DNA from 2 places in the Kitasatospora sp. P5_F3 genome. Region 1 is predicted to be linked to the other one. Evidence: predicted binding sites of a transcription regulator. Region 1 holds the regulator's gene; the other holds the start of a gene.
The links. Region 1 encodes HspR, which represses chaperone genes until heat shock. Its sites were predicted from a motif close to TTGAGNNNNNNNNNCTCAA; they were not measured.
Positions count from the first base shown of each region.

Region 1 (11,629 bases):
GGGGTGGACTGGCCGCCGGCCCGGTACACCGCGACGTTGTCCTGCCCACCGGGGTACTCGGGGGTGCTGGAGTAGTACTGCTCGTCCTCGACCGTGAAGGCCCGGGTGTGTCCGGGCTGGTCGGGGTCGTACCCACTGGGAGCCCCCGGAGCCCCGGGGTCGTAGCCCGGGTGGGGTGCGGTGAAGTACTCCGGCTCCCCCACCGGCCCGCCCCCGGGGTACTGCTGCGGGTCCTGCCCACCGGGCGCCGCTGCCCACCCCTGTCGGGGGTCGGCGGCGCCCTCGCCGTTGTCGTATCCGTTGCCAGCCACGACTCGAAGGTACCCGTTCGAGCTGACCCGGCGTCGGTTGATCATGGCTTCGGCGCGGGATTGCAGCATTGCTGTGACCCCGTCACAAGCAGGGCCGGGCGAGCTCAGCGCGCGGCGACCGAGCGGGCGTGCACGAGAGCCGCCGAGGTCTCCCCCGCCGGGCAGCCGCCCGGGCCCGCGGTGGTGCGGACGGCACCGACCGGGAGCAGGACGCCGCAGGCGATCCGGATGCCGCTGGGCAGTTCGTTGTCGGACTCGACGGTGGCGCCGTCGCCGATCACCGCGCCGTCCAGCGAGCTGCGCGCCCCCACGGTGGCGAACGCGCCGACGATCGAGTCCTTCACGTACGCGTCCGGGCCGATCACCGCGCCGGGCAGGATCACGCTGCCCTCGACGATCGCGCCGGCCTCGACCACCGCGCCCTCGGAGACCACGGTGCCTGAGCTGAGTACGGCGGCCGGGTCCACCGTGGCGCCCGGCAGCAGCAGCGCCTCGCCGGTCGGTCCGGGCACCGCCGGGGAGTCGACCAGGCCGAGCACCAGGTCGGCCGAGCCGCGAACGAAGGCGCCGGGAGTGCCGAGGTCGAGCCAGTACGAGGTGTCGACCACGCCGCGGACCAGCGCGCCGGTCTCCAGCAGCTCGGGGAAGGTCTCGCGCTCGACCGAGACCTCGCGGCCGGCCGGGATGCGGTCGATCACCGAGCGGGTGAAGACGTAGCAGCCGGCGTTGATCTGGTCGGTGACGATCTGCTCGGGAGTCTCCGGCTTCTCCAGGAACTCCAGCACCCGCCCGTGCGCGTCGGTCGGCACCAGGCCGAAGGCGCGCGGGTCCTCGACCCGGGTCAGGTGCAGCGTGACGTCCGCCCCGGCGGCGACGTGGCCGTCCCGGAGCGAGGCGATGTCGAGGCCGGAGAGGATGTCGCCGTTGAAGACCAGCACCGGCTCGTCCGGGCCGCAGGTCAGGCCGGAGGCGGCGTTGCGGATCGCACCGCCGGTGCCCAGCGGCACCTCCTCGGTCAGGTAGACCAGCTCGATGCCGTACGGGCTGCCGTCCTGGAAGTGGTCCTCGAAGACCTCGGCCAGGTACGAGGTGGCCAGCACCACCCGGGTCACCCCGGCAGCGGCGGCCCTGGCCAGCTGGTGCGCGATGAACGGGACACCGGCCACCGGCAGCATCGGCTTCGGGGTGTGGGTGGTCAACGGGCGCAGCCTCGTGCCCTTGCCACCGACCAGCATGATCGCCTCGGTCATGGTCCGCGCCTCTCCCCTTGCCCCAATGCCGTCACCGGCCGTTCCGGGGCGACTTACCTGCCCTGCCGTGCGGGCCCGCACGGCCTCGACCGGCTCCGGTTCGGCCGGCAGCGCCTTCACGGAATCGAGCAGCAGCTGGGCCACGTCGACCACCTTGAGGTGCTCCTTGGCCGCGCCCTCGTTCTTCTTGCCGTTCACCGAGTCGGAGAGCATGACCAGACAGAACGGGCAGGCGGTGGAGACGATGTCCGGGTTGAGCGACAGCGCCTCGTCCACCCGCTCGGTGTTGATCCGCTTGCCGATCCGCTCCTCCATCCACATCCGCGCACCGCCGGCGCCGCAGCAGAAACCGCGCTCCTTGTGCCGGTGCATCTCCTGCTGGCGCAGACCGGGGACCTTGTCCATGATCTCGCGCGGCGGGCTGTAGACCTTGTTGTGGCGGCCCAGGTAGCAGGGGTCGTGATAGGTGATCAGACCCTCGACCGGGTTGACCGGGAGGAGCTTGCCCTCGTCGATCAGGTGCTGCAGCAGCTGGGTGTGGTGGATCACCTCGAAGTGCCCGCCGAGCTGCGGGTACTCGTTGGCGATGGTGTTGAAGCAGTGCGGGCAGGTGGCCACGATCCGCTTGGTCGGGGCGTCCTCCAGCGCGGCGTTCAGGGTCTCGACGTTCTGCGCGCCGAGCATCTGGAACAGGAACTCGTTGCCGAGGCGGCGCGGGGAGTCGCCGGAGCAGGTCTCCTCCTTGCCGAGGATGGCGAACTTCACGCCCGCGGTGTGCAGCAGCTCGGCGAAGGCCTTGGTGGTCTTCTTGGCCCGGTCCTCCAGGGCCCCGGCGCAGCCGACCCAGTAGAGGTACTCGACCTCGGCCGGGTCGATGTCCTCACCGATCACCGGCACCTCGATGCCGGTCTCCTTCTTGAGCTCCTTGACCCAGTCGAGCCGGGCCTTGGTGGCCATGCCCCACGGGTTGCCCTTGTTCTCCAGGTTCTTGAGCATCGTCCCGGCCTCGGTCGGGAAGGAGCTCTCGATCATCACCTGGTAGCGGCGCATGTCGACGATGTGGTCGATGTGCTCGATGTCCACCGGGCACTGCTCGACGCAGGCGCCGCAGGTGGTGCAGGACCAGAGCACGTCGGGGTCGATGACCCCGTTCTCCTCGGCGGTGCCGATCAGCGGGCGCTCGGCCTCGGCCAGCGCGGCGGCCGGCACGTCGGCCAGCTGCTCGGGGGTGCCGATCTCGTTGCCCTCGGCGTCCTTGCCGCCACCGGCCAGCAGGTACGGCGCCTTGGCGAAGGCGTGCTCCCGGAGGCTCATGATCAGCAGCTTCGGGGAGAGCGGCTTGCCGGTGTTCCAGGCCGGGCACTGCGACTGGCAGCGGCCGCACTCGGTACAGGTGGAGAAGTCGAGGATGCCCTTCCAGGCGAAGTGCTCGACCTGGGAGACACCGAAGTTGGCGTCCTCGGCCGGGTCCTCGAAGTCGATCGGCTGCCCGCCGCTGGTCATCGGACGGAGCGCGCCGAGGGCGACGTCGCCGTCCTCCTCGCGCTTGAAGTAGATGTTGAAGAACGCCAGGAAGCGGTGCCAGGCCACACCCATCGAGGGGTTGATGCCGATGGTGGCCGCCCACGCGAACGAGATGCAGATCTTCAGCATCGCGAACAGGTAGATCAGGTTCTCCAGCGTGGCGGTCGACAGGCCCCGGAAGGCCGCCACCAGCGGGTACGAGATCAGGTACGCCGCCTCGTAGCTCTCGACGCCCGCCAGCGCGCCCTCCAGGCCGCGCAGGATCATGATGCAGAGGCCGATGCCGAGGATCGTGTACTCGACGTAGAACGCCTGCCAGGCGATCGAGCCGGCGAACCGGGACTTCCGCCCGGCCCGGCCCGGCAGGCTGAGCAGGCGGATCACGATCAGGGTGGCGATGCCCAGCGTGGTCAGCGTGCCGACCAGCTCGGTGAAGATCTCGAACGGCAGCCAGTGCCCGATCACCGGGATGACCCACTCGGCGTCGAAGAGCTGGCCGAAGGCGGTCACCAGGGTGCTGACCAGGGTGAAGAAGCCGACTGCGACGAACCAGTGCGCGACGCCGACGACGCCCCACTTGTTCATCCGGGTGTGGCCGAGGAACTCGACGGCGACCGTCTTCGTCCTCTGCACCGGGTTGGCGGTACGGGTGGAGTCCGGCGCACCGGTCTTCACCACCCGATAGATGTACGCGGCCGCGCGGGCGGCGAGCGCGGTGCCGATCACAGTGGTGACCAGCGAGATGACGATCGCTGCTAGCTGCATCGGCTCTCCGTCTCCAGCGGCTGGGTGTAGCGGGCTCCCCTGAGTGTACTCATCAGTAACTTTGAGAGCTGACGCGCCGGAGACTACCGCGCGTTAACACCCGTGCAGAAGATGCTCAAGGTATGGCGGCAGTCACTAACGGCAGACTCACCCGTCCGGACCAGCCCTGCGGATAAGCGCGCAGTAAAGTTGAGCCACCCGGACTCATGGCTGTTGACGCACACGACCGAGTCATGCATCCTTGAGCCTGTAAAGCTCAACTTCTTCATGGAGGTACCAACGATGGCACGCGCGGTCGGCATCGACCTCGGCACGACGAACTCGGTCGTCAGCGTTCTCGAAGGCGGTGAGCCCACCGTCATCACCAACGCCGAGGGCGCCCGGACCACGCCGTCCGTCGTCGCCTTCGCCAAGAACGGCGAGATCCTGGTCGGCGAGGTCGCCAAGCGCCAGGCGGTCACCAACGTGGATCGCACGATCCGCTCGGTGAAGCGCCACATGGGCACGGGTTGGAAGATCAACCTGGACGGCAAGGACTTCAACCCCCAGCAGATCAGCGCCTTCATCCTGCAGAAGCTGAAGCGCGACGCCGAGGCGTACCTGGGCGAGACGGTGACCGACGCGGTCATCACCGTCCCGGCGTACTTCTCCGACTCGGAGCGCCAGGCGACCAAGGAGGCCGGTGAGATCGCGGGCCTCAACGTCCTGCGCATCGTCAACGAGCCGACCGCGGCCGCGCTGGCCTACGGCCTCGACAAGGACGACCAGACCATCCTGGTCTTCGACCTCGGCGGTGGCACCTTCGACGTCTCCCTGCTGGAGATCGGCGACGGGGTCGTCGAGGTGAAGGCCACCAACGGTGACAACCACCTCGGTGGCGACGACTGGGACCAGAAGGTCGTCGACCACCTGGTCAAGGTCTTCCAGTCCGGTCACGGCGTGGACCTCTCCAAGGACAAGATGGCGCTCCAGCGCCTGCGCGAGGCCTCCGAGAAGGCCAAGATTGAGCTGTCCTCGTCCTCCGAGACCTCGATCAACCTGCCCTACATCACCGCCTCGGCCGAGGGCCCGCTGCACCTGGACGAGAAGCTCACCCGGGCCCAGTTCCAGCAGCTGACCGCGGACCTGCTGGAGCGCTGCAAGACCCCGTTCCACAACGTCATCAAGGACGCCGGCATCGCGCTGTCCGAGATCGACCACGTGGTCCTGGTCGGTGGCTCCACCCGGATGCCCGCCGTCGCGGAGCTCGTCAAGGAGCTGACCGGCGGTCAGGACGCCAACAAGGGCGTCAACCCGGACGAGGTCGTCGCCATCGGCGCCGCGCTGCAGGCCGGTGTGCTGAAGGGTGAGGTCAAGGACGTCCTGCTGCTCGACGTCACCCCGCTGTCCCTGGGTATCGAGACCAAGGGCGGCATCATGACCAAGCTGATCGAGCGCAACACCACGATCCCGACCAAGCGCTCCGAGATCTTCACCACGGCCGAGGACAACCAGCCGTCCGTGCAGATCCAGGTCTACCAGGGCGAGCGCGAGATCGCGGCGTACAACAAGAAGCTCGGCATGTTCGAGCTGACCGGTCTGCCGCCGGCCCCGCGTGGCCTGCCCCAGATCGAGGTCACCTTCGACATCGACGCGAACGGCATCATGCACGTCGGTGCCAAGGACCTCGGCACCGGCAAGGAGCAGCGGATGACCGTCACCGGCGGCTCCGCGCTGCCGAAGGACGACATCGAGCGGATGATGCGCGAGGCCGAGCAGTACGCGGCCGAGGACCACGAGCGCCGCGAGGCCGTGGAGACCCGCAACCAGGGCGAGCAGCTGGTCTACTCGACCGAGAAGTTCATCGCGGACAACACCGAGAAGCTCCCCGAGGACGTCAAGACCGAGGTCGAGACCGCGATCGGCGAGCTCAAGGAGAAGCTGAAGGGCGAGGACATCGCGGCGATCCGCGAGGCCACCGAGAAGGTGTCCACCACCGCCCAGAAGCTCGGCGCCGCGCTGTACGCGCAGAACGACGCCGCGGGTGCCGCCCCGGCCGGTGACGCCGCCGGTGCCGCCAAGGACGACGACGTGGTCGACGCCGAGATCGTCGACGACGAGAAGCCCAAGGGTGGTGCCGCATGACGGAGAAGCCGCAGGGCGGCGAGCCCGGCGACGACTCCGCCGCCGAGGAAGCCGTGCTGAAGGCCGCCGAGGAGGCTGTCGCGGGCGCCGGTGCCGACGAACTCTCCGCTGCGAAGCGGGAGTTGACCGAGCGCACGGGTGACCTCCAGCGTCTCCAGGCCGAGTACCAGAACTACCGCAAGCGGGTCGAGCGGGATCGTCTGACGGTCCGTGAGATCGCGGTCTCCAACATCCTGGAGGCCCTGATCCCGGTGCTGGACGACATCGGCCGGGCCCGCGAGCACGGCGAGGTCACCGGTGGCTTCAAGTCGGTCTCCGACAACCTGGAGACCGTGGTCGCCAAGCTGGGCCTGCAGCAGTTCGGCAAGGAGGGCGAGCCCTTCGACCCGACGCTGCACGAGGCACTGATGCACAGCTACTCCTCGGACGTCACCGAGGACACCTGTGTGCAGATCCTCCAGCCGGGTTACCGGATCGGCGAGCGGATCATCCGTCCGGCGATGGTCGCCGTGGCGGAGCCCCAGCCGGGTACCCAGAGCACTGCCGCGCCGGATGCCGACTCGTCGGACTCCGACAAGGCCGACGGTGCCACCGAGAGCTGACCGAACGAGCACTGCGGAGTCGTCCGTCGTCCTGGACACCACCGCCGAGATCAAGAAGACCTACCGGAAGCTCGCCCGCGAGTTCCACCCCGACGCCAACAAGGGTGACGTCAAGGCGGAGGACCGGTTCAAGGACATCTCCGAGGCGTACGACGTCCTGTCGGACGACAAGCGCCGCAAGGAGTACGACGAGGCCCGCAGCCTGTTCGGGAACGGCGGGTACCGCCCCGGCGGCCCGCAGGGCGGCAGCTTCGACTTCGGCGACCTGTTCGGCAACAGCCCGCAGGGCGGCGGCGGGGTCGGCGACATCTTCGGCGGCCTGTTCAACCGGGGCGGCCGGCAGCCGCAGCCGCGCCGGGGTGCCGACGTCGAGACCGAGGTGACGCTCGCCTTCGAGGAGGCGGTGGACGGCGCCACCGTCCCGCTCCGGATGACCAGTCAGGCCGCCTGTCGGGTCTGTTCGGGCACCGGTGCCAAGGCCGGCACCACCCCCCGGGTCTGTCCGACCTGTGTCGGGGCCGGCACGGTCAGCCGGGGCCAGGGCGCGTTCGCGCTCTCCGAGCCCTGCCGGGACTGCAAGGGCCGCGGCATGCTGGTCGACGACCCCTGCACGGTCTGCCACGGCAGCGGCCGGGCCTCCTCGGCCCGCACCATGCAGGTCCGGATCCCGGCCGGGGTCCAGGACGGGCAGCGGATCAGGCTCAAGGGCAAGGGCGCCCAGGGCGAGCGCGGCGGCCAGCCCGGCGACCTGTACGTCACCGTGCACGTCGACACCCACCCGGTGTTCGGCCGGAAGGCCGACAATCTGACCGTCACCGTGCCGATCACCTTCCCTGAAGCCGCGCTGGGCGGCACCATCGAGGTGCCGACGCTGAACGGACCTTCGGTCAAGCTCAAGCTCCCGGCCGGGAGCGCCAACGGCCTGACCATGCGGGCCCGCGGCAAGGGCGCCACCCGCACCGACGGCACCCGCGGCGACCTGCTGGTCACCGTGGAGGTCATGGTCCCCAAGCACCTCGAGGGCGAAGCCCTGGAGGCCCTGGAGCAGTACCGCGAGGCCACCGCCTCCGACGACCCGCGAGCCGCCCTCTTCAAGGCGGCAGAGGGAGCGTGATGACCCGATGACCCCCGACACCCCCATCGGCCCGGGGCCCGGCCTCGGCGAGGGCCTCCCCGGCGGCCCCGGCCTGGGCCGCTCCCGCCCGGCGGCGACCCACTACGTGCTGACCGAGGACACCCCGGTGTACGTGATCTCGGTCGCCGCCGAGCTCTCCGGCCTGCACCCGCAGACCCTCCGCCAGTACGACCGCCTCGGCCTGGTCTGCCCGGACCGCACGGCCGGCCGCGGCCGCCGCTACTCCGCCCGCGACATCCAGCAGCTCCGCGAGGTCCAGCGGCTCTCCCAGGACGAGGGCATCAACCTGGCCGGCATCAAGCGGATCATCGAGCTGGAGAACCAGGTCGCCGCCCTGCAGTCCCGGATCGGCGAGCTCGCCGACTCCCTGGAGGGTGCCGCCTCGGCGCTCCAGCAGCGAGAGGCGGCGGTGCACGCCTCGTACCGGCGGGACCTGGTGCCCTACCAGCAGGTGCAGCAGTCCAGCGCCCTGGTGGTCTGGCGGCCGAAACGGTAGCTCCGAACCACACCAGCACATCGGCCGCCGGTCTTCCCTTCGTTCAGGGGGTACCGGCGGCCTCGCCGTACAGGGAGAGTACGTACCTGGTCGCACCGGGATTCCCACACAGAACGATGGGCGCGCCGGGTTTTCCTCCTAAGATCACACCTGGCACACGTGCCCGATCGCACGAACCAGTCGAGTACCCAAGGAGTCGCTGATGAGTGAGACGGCCGAGCCGAGCCTCACCTCCGACAGTCCGAGTGTGCTCTCGAACGGCGCCCGGGCGCTCTACCTCACCGCGCTCAACCACGGTGGCCGACTGGTCCGTCCCGCCGACGGCAGCGAGAACCTGGAGCACCTGGACGAGCTGCTCCGACTGGGGCTGCTGGTACCCGACACCGACGACTCCTCGGTACTCATCGCGATCGACCCGAAGCAGCTCTCCACCGCGCTCAGCACCTCCTGGCAGCGCAGGGCCCTCGACCTGTTGAGCCGGGCGATAGCCCTGCCCGGGGATCTGCAGGACCTTGCCGAGGCGTTCCACACCCCGGAACCGACCGGCGGCACGATCCAGTACATCCGGGGCAAGGTCCTGATCAACCAACAGCTGGAGCGGTTGGTCGCGGGGTGCGGCAGCGAGATCCTGACCGCGCAACCCGGTGGTCCCAGGCCGCCCGAGGCACTGGCCGGCGTCATCGAGCGCGACCTGGAGGCGCTCCGGCGGGGCGTCACGCTGCGGCTGATCTACCACCCGAGCACCCGGTACCACACGCCCACCCGCGAGTTCGTCGCGGCGATCACCGAACACGGCGCCCGGGTCCGGACCTTGGACGAGTCGTACACCCGACTGATCATCATAGATCGCCGGACGGCGGTGATCCCGGTGGCCGGTGACCTGAACATGGCCGCCTTCGTGCACGACCAAGCCATGGTGGACTACCTGATCGAAGAGGTCTTCGAGCGGAACTGGACCAGGGGGCTGGACTTCGAGGGCTCACGTGCCGTCCCGCAGCAGGTGATCTCCCGGCTTCGCCAGGCCATCATCGATCTGCTGCTCAAGGGGACCAACCACCGGGTCATCGCCCGGAAGCTGGGCATCAGTGAGCGGACCCTGGCGCGGCACATCGCGGAGATGCGCGAGGACTACCGGGTCGAGTCGCTGTTCCAGCTGGGGTACGTACTGGCCCGCACGGAGCCGAGCCCCGCCGAAGAGTCTGACGACTTCGCCTGAGGGTCAGCCCAGAGCCGTCAGACTCTCACGGCTGCATCCCCTAAGCCCACGAGGTGTCGTCGAGGGCGACCACGACGGGGACGGCGGCGGCGGTGGGACTCGCCGTCACGCCAGTGTTGGTTCCAATCAGCGCGACCGCGCCGACGACCAATGACATCACAGCGACACGAACAATACGTCGCACGTGAGACATGCGACCACCCCTTCCCTATTGGCCCCCGTAGATACGAACAAATCTTGCATGCTCGCAGGATCGTCCACATGATGCCGCAGAATGGCCCCTCATGTCACGAAGAACCCCGACGGGAAGTGCGTCATCTCCCTGCCAGGCAGAGAGATGCCACCTCTGTCCTGTGGACGCCACCGTTCGAGCCGGTGGACGATCAGTTCGCTCCCAATGGTCTCGGCTCGAACACCACACTTGCCGATGAACCGTCAATTTTCCAAGCGCATCAGTTGTAATGCGCAGGGCAATAAACGATCTACCTCCTATTTGCCAGCAGCGCCAACCGAGTTCCTGAGCGCCCCGGTCGGCCGTTCCCCCGGAGTCGTCATGAGTGAGCCCTACCTGCGCAATCGCGCCGTCCAGACCCCCGAGGGTCGGCGCGCTCGGGTATTCCTGGCCGCGCCGCTCATGCGGCTGACCGGACCCGCCGACAGTGTGGTGACGCTGGCCAGCCGGACCAGGCTGACCACCCTGCGGTCCACGCTGCTGAAGAGCGGCGCCGCCGTGTACAGCGCGCACCACAGCGACGCCTGGACGGTGGCCGGCCGCGCGCCGGAGCCGCGGGTGCCCTCCGACTTCCGGGCGCTGCAGACCGCCGACCTGGTCTTCGCCTACGTCGGCGCGCCGCTCTCGGCCGGGGTCGCGCTCGAACTCGGCTGGGCCTCCTCGCTGCGCAAGCCGGTGGTGCTGCTGGTGGACGAGGCGATCACCCACAACCCGCTGATCGCCACCATCGAGCAGGTCGCCCCCGTGCTGCCGCTGGTCTTCGACGACACCTGGTCGCAGGACGCCCTGCGGCACACCGTGGAGACCGCACTGGACTGGGCCGGCATGGCCCTCTCGCTCCGCGAGGGCTTCTGGACCGCGCCGACCGACGCCTTCCCGAACCCCCGTCAGGAACCCCCGGTCTCCGGCTTCGGCTACTGGGCCCCCGGCGTCGCCACCGGCTGAGCGGACGGTGGGGCGGTCAGCCTGCTGACACATCCTCCGCCCCACGCATCTGCCAGCCCAGCTGGAACAGCGTCTCGGCGTCGTGGAGTTCACGCAGCCGGGCGATGTGCCCGGCCACCGTGCGCTCGCTCAGGCCGAGCCGGCTGGCGATCTTCTTCTGGGTTAGTCCCTGGGTGAGCATCCGGCCGATCTGCTCGTGCACCTGGTCACCCACCGCCTGCCAACGTACCCGTTCGGCGCGTTCCCAGTCCCGCTCGAACCGGTCGGCCAGGAACGCCACCACGGCCGGGTCCTCCACGAATGCCGCGCTGCTGTTGTCGGCTGCTGCCGGGATGACCGCGACCCGTCGGTCGAAGACGAGCAGCCGGGTGAACGGCTCGTCCAGGACCCGAATCCGCTGGCCGTAGGCCGTGACGGCAGCCGCGTAATCGACGGTCGGCCCGTCCAGTCGTGCACCGGGTTGGTAGATGGTGCGGAGGGAACGGCCCTGTTCCAGACAGCGGCGGGCCCGTTCCCGCGAGAATGCCAGGAACTCGGCGGGCCGGGCCCCGCCCGGCTGGGCGGCGAGTGTCTCCTCGACACTGTCCTCCTCCACCTGGAGGATCCGGGAGCGGATCTGCTCCATGTCCTCGACATGCAGCACCCCGCCGGCCTGCCCGCCCCGGCGCGGCGCCGCGTCGAAAGCGCGGGCCAACTCCTCCAGCGGCACCGGGATCTCCTCCGCCCGGAGCAGCATCCGGGTGCCGGCCGAACGGAGGTCGGCGGCGTGGCGTTCGGCGATGGCGCGGGGGTTGACGGCGGTGAGGGTGGCGTCCCCGGTGTGGTGGACCAGCAGGCCGATCTCCAGCAGCCGGAGCACTGCGGGGGCGTCCTGGTGGGCAACATCGCGGAACAGCACCCGGCCGCCCTGCGCCAATACCTCGGCGTAGAGGGCACTTTCGGCCTCACCCGGCAGCACGGGCACCCCGCATCTGCCAGCCCAGCTGGAACAGCGTCTCCGCGTCGTGGAGTTCGCGCAGCCGGGAGATG
Region 1 covers NZ_JBFUMY010000066.1:18,967-30,595, forward strand. The annotation lists gene ACXJMZ_RS29335 (Yip1 family protein) at 1-311, opposite strand, end outside; gene manB (mannose-1-phosphate guanylyltransferase) at 416-1,561, opposite strand; partial or broken gene ACXJMZ_RS29345 ((Fe-S)-binding protein) at 1,646-3,850, opposite strand; gene dnaK (molecular chaperone DnaK) at 4,133-5,974, shown strand; gene grpE (nucleotide exchange factor GrpE) at 5,971-6,576, shown strand; gene dnaJ (molecular chaperone DnaJ) at 6,560-7,690, shown strand; gene ACXJMZ_RS29365 (heat shock protein transcriptional repressor HspR) at 7,698-8,207, shown strand; gene ACXJMZ_RS29370 (helix-turn-helix domain-containing protein) at 8,410-9,423, shown strand; gene ACXJMZ_RS29375 (hypothetical protein) at 9,977-10,600, shown strand; gene ACXJMZ_RS29380 (LuxR C-terminal-related transcriptional regulator) at 10,617-11,564, opposite strand; gene ACXJMZ_RS29385 (LuxR C-terminal-related transcriptional regulator) at 11,545-11,629, opposite strand, start outside.

Region 2 (11,629 bases), on a different contig from region 1:
ACGGTGACCCGGGCGGTGAGTTCGGCTCGCATGCTGGGGAGCAGCCAGTCGCCCAGCTCGGCGTAGCCGCCACCGAGCACCACGGCCTGCGGGTCGAGCAGGTTCACCGCCCCCGCCACCGCGATGCCGAGCGCCGATCCGGCGCCCGCCAGGGCGGCCAGCACCTCCGGATCCCCGGCGGCCGCCCGTTCGGCGAGCAGGGCGACCCAGTCGCCCCGGATGCCCTCCAGGCCGGCCGCCCGCAGGACGGCGGTCTCGCCGGCGTACTGCTCCAGGCAGCCCCGGGAGCCGCAGGCGCAGGGCGGGCCGTCCGGCCAGACCGTCAGGTGGCCCAGTTCGCCCGCGAAGCCCCGGGCGCCGCGCAGCAGTTGACCGCCGATCACGATCGCCGAGCCGATCCCGGCCTCGGCCGAGAGGTGGCAGAAGTCGTCGGGGCGACCCGCCAGCCAGAGTTCGGCCAGGCCGCCCAGGTTGGCCTCGTTGTCGACGCCGATCGGCAGGGCCGCCAACTCGGCGGCCCCGGCTGCCCGGAGTGCGGAGCGCAGTTCGGCGGCGGCGGGCACATCGCTCCACCCCAGGTTGGCCGCGCCCGCGATCACCCCGCTCGCCGCACCGACCAGCCCGGGCACGGCCAGCGTGAGTCCGGCGGGCCGCAGTCCGGCCTCGGTGGCGGCCCGGCGGATCAGTTCGGCCAGGTCGGCCAGCACGGCGGCCGGGGTACGGCCCCGGTTGCCGATCTCCAGCCGGTGCCAACTCCGCACCTCGCCACGGAGATCGACCACGCACGCGGCCAGGTGCTCGACCCCGATCTCGCCGCCGATCCCGGCCGGCCCGTCCGGACTGAGCGTCAGCTCGCTGCCGGGCCGCCCGACCCGGCCGTTCGGCGCGGTGGGCCCGGCCTCGGCCAGCAGCCCGGCCGCCAACAGCTCCTCGACCAACGAGGAGACCGCCGCCCTGGTCAGCCCGGTGGCACCGGCCACCGCCGCGCGGGAGCACGGCCCGGCCGCGATCTCCCCGAGCACCAGGGCCAGGTTGGCCCAGCGCATCCCCTGCTGACTCGCCGGTCCGGCCCGCACCGGCCCACCTCCTGTTCGTGCTGGCCCCGTGCCAGTTCCGGCAGCGTAACGGCCCGTACGCTCACGCCCCGAGCAACCCCCCGGCGGCCGCCAAGGTCGCACCGATCCGGTCCAGCGTGGCCTGGTCCCGCGGGACGGGGTCGAGGACCGGGCCGGCCGAGGTCCGCCAGCGGCGGGCGACGGCGGCCGGCTCCTCGCCGGTCAGCAGGGCGGCGGCCTGGGCGGCGGCGCCGAGCGCCACCAGCTCGGTGGCGGCCGGGAGTTGGACCGGCCGGCCGGAGAGGCGGCGGACGGTCTGCTGCCAGGCCCGGCCCCGGGCGCCGCCGCCGATCAGCAACAGGGGCGCGTCGGAGGGCGGTTCGGCCCCGGCCGCCAGGACCTGGTCGAGCGCGGTCAGCAGGGCGTACGCGGCGCCGTCGTACCCGGCCTGGAGCAGCTGGCCGGCGGTGGTGTCGTGGCGAAGGCCGTGCAACAGGCCGGAGGCGTACGGGAGATCGGGCGTGCGCTCACCGTCCAGGAACGGCAGGACGACGGCGCTGCCGCCGGGTTCGACGGCCTCCCGGTCCCGGCCGAGCAGGGTGGCCAGGCGGTCCACGGCCAGGGTGCAGTTGAGCGTGCAGGCGAGCGGCAGCCAGTGGGCGCCGTCCGCCGCCGCGAACCCCGCAACCACACCGGTCGGGTCGGCGGGGCGGCCCCGGGTGAGCGCATAGGCGGTCCCGGAGGTCCCGAGCGAGACCACCGGCTGACCGGGCATCAGCCCAAGTCCCACCGCGGCCGCCGCATTGTCCCCGGCCCCGACCGCCACCGACGTCCCCGTCCGAAGGCCCGCCAGGGACCTCGGGATCTCCGCGCCGTTCGCCGCCTCCTTGAACAGTGCGGCCGGGGGCAGGAACTCGACCGGCAGCCCGACGAGTTCGAGGATCTCGGCCTCGTACCCCGACGGCCCCCACCACCCCGTCCCCGAGGCGTCCGAAGGCTCCGAGACAGCCTGCCCCGTGAGCCGTTCCGTGAGGTACTCGTGCGGCAGCCGTACCGCAGCGACCCGAGCGGTCGGCCCCTGAGCGCGCAGCCAGGCCCACTTGGCGACCGTGAAGGAGGCACCCGGCACACTGCCGACCCGCCGGGCCCACTCCTCCCGCCCCAACTCCCGGACCAGCGCGGCCGCTTCGGGAGCCGACCGGGTGTCGTTCCAGAGCAGCGCGGGGTGTACCGCGGAGCCCGCCGCGTCGAGAGCGACCAGCCCGTGCTGCTGGCCCGCCACCGAGACGGCGTCGGCCCGGCCCGCCTGGCCGGTTGCGGCCACCGCCGCGCACAGGGCCTGCCACCACTGCTCCGGGTCGCTCTCCCGAGCGCCGCCGGTGCCCTGAACGCTGTGCGGGGCCCGGCCCTCGCCCAGCACCTCACCGGTCCCGACATCCACGGCCAGCGCCTTGGTCGCCTGGGTGGAGCTGTCGATTCCGATCACGATCTGCCGTGCCGCCATGCCGCCCGCCCTTCTTCGTCCTCCGCCGCCTCTTCCCGACGGCGCGCCCGGATACTAGTTTGTTTTCTGCCATGACGAATAGAGGAGAGGCCGCCTTGAGCACCCTGACCCCCACCCCCTCGGACAAGTTCACCTTCGGTCTGTGGACCGTCGGCTGGCAGGGCCGCGACCCGTTCGGCGACGCCACCCGCCCGGCCCTGGACCCGGTGGAGACCGTCCACCGCCTGGCCGAACTGGGCGCGTACGGCGTGACCTTCCACGACGACGACCTGATCCCGTTCGGTGCGGCCGAGGGCGAGCGGGACACGGCGGTGAAGCGGTTCCGGCAGGCGCTGGACGCCACCGGGCTGAAGGTCCCGATGGCCACCACCAACCTGTTCTCGCACCCGGTCTTCAAGGACGGCGCGTTCACCGCCAACGACCGCGACGTGCGCCGGTACGCGCTGCGCAAGACCCTCCGCAACATCGACCTCGCGGCCGAGCTCGGCGCCACCACCTATGTCGCCTGGGGCGGCCGGGAGGGCTCCGAGCACGGCGCAGCCAAGGACGTCCGGGTCGCGCTGGACCGGCTGAAGGAGGCGTTCGACCTGCTCGGCGAGTACGTCACCGAGCAGGGGTACGACATTCGGTTCGCGATCGAGCCCAAGCCGAACGAGCCGCGCGGCGACATCCTGCTGCCCACCATCGGCCACGCGCTGGCCTTCATCAACGAGCTGGAGTACGCGGACCGCGTCGGCCTCAACCCGGAGGTCGGCCACGAGCAGATGGCCGGGCTGAACTTCCCCCACGGCATCGCCCAGGCGCTGTGGCACGGCAAGCTCTTCCACATCGACCTGAACGGCCAGTCCGGCATCAAGTACGACCAGGACCTGCGCTTCGGCGCGGGCGACCTGCGCCAGGCGTTCTGGCTGGTGGACCTGCTGGAGAGCGCGGGCTACGACGGCCCCCGGCACTTCGACTTCAAGCCGCCGCGCACCGAGGACTTCGACGGTGTCTGGGTCTCCGCCGCCGCCTGCATGCGCAACTACCTGGCGCTCAAGCAGAAGGCGCTGGCCTTCCGGTCCGACCCCGCCGTCCGGGCCGCCCTGACCGCCTCCCGGCTGGACCAGCTGGCCCGGCCGACCGCCGAGGACGGCCTGGCCGGACTGCTCGCCGACCGGGCCGCCTTCGAGGACTTCGACCCGGTGGCGGCGGGCCGCCGGGGCATGGGCTTCGAGCTGCTCGACCAGCTCGCGCTGGACCACCTGATGGGGTCTGTCTGACCATTCGCGTCGGATCAGGCCGGGTCGTTCGGTGCGTGCGATCGGCGTGCGGCCGGGGCGCCCTCAGCGGAGCTACTTGGGTGTTTCGGCCGTGCGTCGAGCGTGCGTGCCGGGCGGGCCGGACCCGACGGGAATGGTCAGACAGACCCCATGACTCTGACCTCCCGTCACCGGCCGGCCTCCGCCCGGGGCCGGCCGGTGGGCAGCAGATCGGCCCGGTGGGTGAAGACCCACCGGTTCATCGCCCAGTACCGGAACAGCATCGCCAGGAACGTCCCGACGATCATCCCGCTGAAGAAGTCGGCAGCCTCCTCGGCGAACGCGGTGACATGCGGCTCCCGCAGGTCCAGCAGATAGCGGGAGACCACCAGCGGCGCATCGTTCACCAGCACGGCCAGCCCGCTGACCACCAGGTACAGCACCGCCTCACGCTGCCGCCCGTGCGCCCGGAACGACCACTGCCGGTTCAGCACGTACGAGACCGCCGTCGCCACCACGGTCGCGACGGTCAGCGCGACCACCGGCTTCGCCGCGAGGACGGTGTGCCGCAGCCCGAAGTTGAGGACCGTCGTGAGCAGGAAACACGTCCCGCCCACCAGCAGGAACTTCACCAGCTTGCGGTGCCGGACCAGGAACGGCCGGAGCCGATGCGGGACTCGGGACAGCACCCGTTGAGTAGGTGACGGCATTTCGGCAGTTTCGCACGGGTATATCCGATTCGGCTCCCGACAGACCCTAGCCCGCCGTGATCCGCAGCACGCCCGTCGTGGTGCCCTGCAGCACCACCCGCCCCGGCGCGATACTGCCCACCATCTGCAGCGTGTCGAAGATGAAGCCGGCCCCGAGATAGGCCGTCCGCACCGTCCGGCCGGTGGCCGGGTCGATCTCGGCGTACGAGTACGGGTCCACCGCCGAGGTGCTGTCGGTGCCCGGGATCACCGGGTTGCGCAGCACCGTCCGGAGCAGCCCGTCCGCGGTGGACAGCCTCGGCACCGCGGCCGACCTGGTCCGGTTGTCCCACTTCAGGTCGCAGCCCGACCCGTCCGCCCTGACGTCCACCCGGCTCAGCCCGCCCCGGTAGCTGTCCGAGGAGGGCACGCTCGGCCCCGCGTCCTCCGGCAGCTTCGGGTACGGGTAGCCGTAGGTACTGGCCACGAAGACCGCGTTCCCGACCGCCACCGGCGAGTTCTCGCTGCCGCTGCCGCCCGCCCTGAGCACCGGCACCGAGCAGACCTGCTCCCCGCTGCCGACCCGGTAGACCAGCAGGTTCACCGTGGGCGCGGCATTGTCCACCACGGTCAGGTAGTCGGTGCCGGTGCCGGGCCCGAAGAAGGTGGGGGTCGAACCGGTGCCCCAGCTCAGCTGCCCCGGCTTCCGGCCCGGGCCCCGGTCGTACGGCTGACGCCAGCTCACCTGCGGCGTGCCGTCCGCTCCGGCGGTCAGCAGGTAGGTGGCGTGCGTGGTGGCCACGGCCGTCCCCGCCGGGGCGGTGGAGATCGAGTTGGCCACCCGCTCACCGGCCGGCAGCGCGAGCGTCCGGACCAGGCCGGTCCGGTCGTCGGCGGTGCCGACCACCCCGGCACCGGTGGCGAACCAGACCCGGCCCTGCCAGTCCGGCGACAGCCCCGTGACGGCGTCCCCGTCCGGGACCGCCCCCGCGAGCGGCAGCCGGGAGTCGACGTACAGCTCCCAGCCGCCGGCGGCCGTACGCCGGTGCCCGATCCGCAGCAGCTCCCGGTTGCCGTCCACCGCGACCAGCCGGTCCCGGTGGTCCAGGTAGGCGTACACCCCGCCGAGCAACGAGCCCTTGGCCAGGGTCAGTTCGGCCACCGATTCACCGGTCGCCGGATCGAGCAGATGCACGGTCGGGGCCAGCCCGAAGATCTCCGTGCAGAGCGCGACCGGATAGCCGTCGGCCCCGACCAGCACGGTCGGGCAGGCGGAGGCCAACGCCGTCCGGTGCGAACGGATGCTGCCCGCACCCGGCCCCGGCAGCGGGGTCGCGTCGGACGAACCGGTGTCCCCGTGCATGGTGGCCGTACCGACCGGGCCCGCGAACGGGTTGGCGGGCGGCAGCGGGGCGTACGAGTCGGCGGCATGCGCCGGGGTCAGGGCGGTCAGCAGGAGGGCAGCCGTGGTGAGCACGGCAGCGCGAGTGCGCAGGCGCATGGGAGTCCCGTCGGAGGAGTGTGGACACAGAGGTGCACTCCGCCCGGCAGGACGAGAAACAGCCCGGCAAACACCCGGGCAGGAGGCACCGCGCTCAACAGGCGCGGCAACAGATCGCCGAACACGCACGGGCCAGGTCGACATCAAGTCGACGGCTCAGGTGTGCGTGACGGGTCATGACCCCATGCTCTCGCCCTGACAGCCCGTCACACAACCACCGTCTCACCAGCTGGCACGCGCTCAGCCACCAGGGGCTCGGGGAACTGCGACGCCAACCTCGTACAAGGTCACACCCGCGTGCATGGTCAGGCACTTTCGCAGTGACCCGCACGCCAGATCTCGTCGCCGTTCCCCGAGCCCCTGGTCTCCCATGGCCGAGCAGTTGCCTACGCAGCCACCAGCACCTCCGCGGGCTCCAACGCCAGCCGCAGCACCTCCCGGACATCCGCCACCGGGTGCACGGTCAGCCGCGCCAGCACCTCCGCCGGAACGTCGTCCAGGTCGGGTTCGTTGCGCTTGGGGATGATCACCGTGGTGACCCCGGCCCGGTCGGCCGCGAGCAGCTTCTGCTTCACGCCACCGATCGGCAGCACCCGCCCGGTCAGCGACACCTCACCCGTCATCGCGACATCCGTCCGCACCTTCCGGCCGGAGAGCAGCGAGGCCAGCGCGGTGGTCATGGTGATGCCCGCACTCGGCCCGTCCTTGGGCACGGCCCCGGCCGGGACGTGCAGGTGGATGCCGCGCTCCCGCAGCCCGGTCACCGGCAGCTCCAACTCCGCGCCGCGCGACCGCAGGTAGGAGAGCGCGATGTGCGCCGACTCCTTCATCACGTCACCCAGCTGCCCGGTCAGCGTCAGCCCGGTGGCACCGGTCTCCGCGTCCGCCAGCGAGGCCTCGATGTAGAGCACGTCCCCGCCGGCACCGGTCACGGCCAGCCCCGTCGCCACGCCGGGCACCGCGGTGCGGCGCTCGCCGGGCTCCTGGGCCGACTCGGGGGTGTGGTGCGGGCGCCCGATCAGCGCGCGCAGCTCGTCCGGACCGATCGCGGCGGGCAGCTCGCGCTCCCCGAGTTCGCTCTGCGCCGCGACCTTCCGCAGCACCCGGGCGATCGACCGCTCCAGGTTCCGGACGCCGGCCTCCCGGGTGTACTCCCCCGCGAGCAGCCGCAGCGCGCTCTCCTCGACCGACACCTCACCCACCGTCAGCCCGGCCCGCTCCAGCTGACGCGGCAGCAGGTGGTCCCGGGCGATGACGACCTTCTCGTCCTCGGTGTAACCGTCCAGCCGGACCAGCTCCATCCGGTCGAGCAGCGGCTCGGGGATGGACTCCAGCACGTTCGCCGTGGCGAGGAAGACCACGTCGGAGAGGTCGAGCTCGACCTCCAGGTAGTGGTCCCGGAAGGTGTGGTTCTGCGCCGGGTCGAGCACCTCGAGCAGGGCGGCCGCCGGGTCGCCCCGGTAGTCGGAGCCGACCTTGTCGATCTCGTCCAGCAGCACCACCGGGTTCATCGAACCGGCTTCCTTGATCGCCCGGACGATCCGCCCGGGGAGCGCCCCGACGTACGTCCGCCGGTGCCCGCGGATCTCCGCCTCGTCGCGGACGCCGCCGAGCGCCACCCGGACGAACTCGCGCCCCATCGCCCGCGCCACCGACTCGCCGAGCGAGGTCTTGCCCACCCCGGGCGGCCCGACCAGCGCCAGCACCGCTCCACCGCGACGTCCGCCGACCGAGCCCAAGCCCTGGTCGGCCCGCCGCTTCCGGACCGCCAGGTACTCGACGATCCGGTCCTTCACGTCGCTCAGGCCCGCATGGTCGGCGTCCAGCACCGCCCGCGCGCCCGCGATGTCGTACGCGTCCTCGGTCCGCTCGTTCCACGGCAGTTCGAGCACGGTGTCCAGCCAGGTGCGGATCCAGGAGCCCTCGGGCGACTGGTCGGAGGACCGCTCCAGCTTGTCGACCTCCTTGAGCGCCGCCTCGCGGACCTTCTCGGGCAGCTCCGCCGCCTCGACCCGGGCCCGGTAGTCGCCCTCCTCGTCGGCCGGGTCGCCGTTCAGCTCGGCCAGCTCCTTGCGGACGGCGTCCAGCTGACGGCGCAGCAGGAACTCCTTCTGCTGCTTGGCCACGCCCTCCTCGACGTCCTTGCGGATGGTGTCGTTGACCTCCTCCTCGGCCAGGTGGTCACGGAGCAGGGTGAGCGCGTACTCGAGCCGGGCCAGCTGGTCGGCCTCCAGCAGCACCTTGAGCTTCTGCTCGGCGGTGGCGAACGGGGCGTAGCCGATGTTGTCGGCGAGCTCGCCGACGCCCTCGATCTGGGCCACCCGGTCGACGATCTGCCAGGCGCCGCGCTTGCGCAGCCACTGGGTGGAGAGCGCCTTGTACTCCTTCACCAGCTCCGCGGCCCGCCCGGCCACCGGCAGCCCGGGGTCGGACTCGCGGAACGGGCTGGTCTCCACCCAGAGCGCCGCGCCGGGGCCGGTCGTCCCGGCGCCGATCCGCACCCGGCGGACGGCCCGGACCAGCGCGGCCGGGTCGCCGTCGGCCAGCCGGCCGACCTGTTCGACGGTGGCCAGCGTGCCGACGGCGGCGTACGAGCCGTCCAGCCTCGGCACCAGCAGGACCTGGGGCTTGGCCCCGGCGCCGACACCGGACCTGGCCGCCTCGACGGCGGCTCGCACCTCGGTGTCCGACAGGTCCAGCGGGACCACCATGCCGGGCAGGACCACCTCGTCGTCGAGCGGCAGCACGGGCAGAGTGAGCGGTGTGGACGTCGATGCCATGATCTCTCCCCAGTCAGTGAAGTTGAGTCGACCTGACTAAGGATTGGCGGACGCCGATTGTTCCCCACGCCCTGTTCGCTCTGAGCGATCGCCCAGGCCGGGGCCCTGACCTGCAGTCAGACCCGTGAGGGGACCAGCCGCTCGGCCAGCCGCCGCACCGGCAGACCCCGGTCGGAGCCCCCGCGCAGCCAGTGGCCGACGGCCACCCCGATCAGCAGCGCGGACGGGTGGCCGACCCGGCTGACGAGCTCGGACTCGGAGAGGAACTGATAGCCCGTCATCGCGACCGCACCGGCCAGTAGCACCGGACGCCCCCGCCCGGGAAGCACCGCCGCCAGCGCGCCCAAACTGGCCAGCACGCCGTAACTGACGCCGATGTCGACGCTGTCCAGCGCCTCGGGGCCGAGCCGGCCGGTGGAGACCGCGAGGCCGACCGCCGCCTGCGAGAGCAGGGTGGCCAGCACGTGCCCGGCGGCCAGTACGCCGATCGTGCGCCGGGCGCCGATCCGGCGCTCCAACGGCGCGACAGTGAGGGCGAAGGCCCAGAAGTACGGCATCCAGACCGGCCCGGCCACCCAGAGCCCGCTCAGCACCAGTGCCTGGACGGGATGGTCCAGCAGGTTGTGACCGTCCGAGCTGGAGAACGCCTGCAGGCGGTCGACCAGACCGGGCTCCCCGAAGCGCGCGAACAGCGTGGTGGCCAGCAGTACGCCGAGGTATCCGAGTGCGAGGGGGTTGCGGCGGGGCGTGGGCACGAATCTCCGCAACCGCGAACGGAGATCTGCCATTCCACCCACCACCCGACTCGTGCCACCATGTGACTTGTCGTGCTCACGGTACTTCGCAGTCCTGGGAGCGCTCTGTGAATCCGCTGTGAACTTGGTTCGAACCAGCACACCCCTTGGTCCGGACCATCCCTTTGCTTACGGACAAGTAGCCGTTGTGGTGAGGAGTCTGCCATCCCTTCGACGGCATACGCACCGTTACGGGCGATATTTTCGCCGGGTAAGGTATCGCCCCGTGCCTCACCCCCGGCAGGGTCGGCACCGGCCCACCGGCCGGTTGTGACCGGTTCACCTGCCGGGATGCTCGCGGTGTCCGTACGCTGCGAACAGAGCCGAGCGGTACACGGACCACACCCGTGTGCCCCTTCGGAGCCCGAGACCTCGGCGGACGGTCCGGGTGACCTCGACGGGCCTGACACAGGTCCGTCACGACGGAAACAAGACGACTACGAGCGGACCCCGCTGTCCCCACAGGCAGCCGGGCCGCAGCCCTGGGGGCGGTGGCGTGACCGTGACTGACATTCAGCAAGAGACCATCAACAGCAGCACTGCGGTGAGCACTCAGCGACGAGTGCTCGTCGTCGAGGACGAACCCACCATCGCGGAGTCCATCGCGGCCCGGCTCGGTGCCGAGGGATTCAAGGTGGCGGTGGCGCACGACGGCCCCGGCGCGGTCGACGGCTTCCACACCTGGCAGCCCGACCTGGTGGTGCTGGACGTGATGCTGCCCGGCTTCGACGGCCTGGAGGTCTGCCGTCGGATCCAGGCCCAGCGCCCGGTGCCGGTGCTGATGCTGACGGCCCGCGACGACGAGACCGACCTTTTGGTCGGCCTCGGGGTCGGTGCCGACGACTACATGACCAAGCCGTTCTCGATGCGCGAGCTCGCGGCGAGAGTGAACGTGCTGCTGCGCCGGGTCGAGCGGGCCCAGCAGGCCGCTCGTACGCCGGCTCTGGGCAGCCTGCGGTTCGGCGAGCTGGAGATCGACCACGTGCAGCGCCGGGTCCGGATCGGCAGTGGTGACGTCCACCTGACGCCGACCGAGTTCGACCTGCTGGCCTGCCTGGCCGCCCAGCCGCGTGCCGTGCTCACCCGTGAGCAGCTGCTCGCCGAGGTCTGGGACTGGACCGACGCGTCCGGCACCCGCACGGTGGACAGCCACGTGAAGGCGCTGCGCCGGAAGATCGGCGCCAGTTGGATCCGCACCGTCCACGGCGTCGGGTACGCCCTGGAAGCACCGCTCTCCTAGTCGAGTACGAAGCCGGGCCTCCGGGGGGCCCACGCTTCGTCAGCTCGGCCGGCGAGTCTCGCGGGGGGACGACGCAGAGGCGACATGACCTTTCCACAGCAACGCAACGGCACCTCACGAGGTGCGGTCGATCCGGCCCGCCGCGGCCTGCTCAGCCGGGCCGGCAGTCGGCTCTGGGCCGACATCAGACCACTGGACCCGGTCCGGTCGATCAAGGGCAAGCTGACCCTGCTGGTGATCGTCTCGGTCTTCCTGGCCAGCCTGATGGTGGTGGTCGCGATCCGGTCCGAGACCCAGATCCGGATCATCATGATCTTCTCGATGATCGCCTCCCTGCTCTTCATGCAGTTCCTCGCCCACGGCCTGACCGCGCCACTGCGCGACATGACCGCCGCGGCCCGGGCGATGGCCGAGGGCGACTACAGCAGCCGGGTCGACGTCAACTCCCGCGACGAGATCGGCGAGCTGGCCGCCACCTTCAACAAGATGGCCGGCGACCTGGAGGCCGCCGACCGGCACCGCCGAGAGCTGATCGCCAACGTCTCGCACGAACTGCGGACGCCGATCGCCGCCCTGCGCGCCGTCCTGGAGAACGTCGTGGACGGCGTGGTCCAGCCCGACCCGAGGACCCTCGGCGCCGCGCTGGAGCAGACCGAGCGGCTCGGCCGCCTGGTCAGCCACCTGCTCGACCTGTCCAAGCTGGACGACGGCGTGGTGCCGCTGGACGCCCGCCTCTTCGAGGTCAGGCCGTTCCTGGACGGCGTGCTGCGCGGCCTCACCGTGGACGGCGCGACGGCCGGCGGCGCGTACGGGCGCCGGGAGGAC
Region 2 covers NZ_JBFUMY010000017.1:1,033-12,661, reverse strand. The annotation lists gene ACXJMZ_RS13850 (ROK family protein) at 1-1,046, opposite strand, end outside; gene xylB (xylulokinase) at 1,138-2,559, opposite strand; gene xylA (xylose isomerase) at 2,655-3,821, shown strand; gene ACXJMZ_RS13835 (GtrA family protein) at 3,989-4,510, opposite strand; gene ACXJMZ_RS13830 (hypothetical protein) at 4,557-5,990, opposite strand; gene lon (endopeptidase La) at 6,377-8,770, opposite strand; gene ACXJMZ_RS13820 (rhomboid-like protein) at 8,887-9,525, opposite strand; gene ACXJMZ_RS13815 (response regulator transcription factor) at 10,067-10,804, shown strand; gene ACXJMZ_RS13810 (sensor histidine kinase) at 10,889-11,629, shown strand, end outside.
Region 2: the regulator HspR is predicted to act here: its motif matches at 8,793-8,811, upstream of lon (endopeptidase La).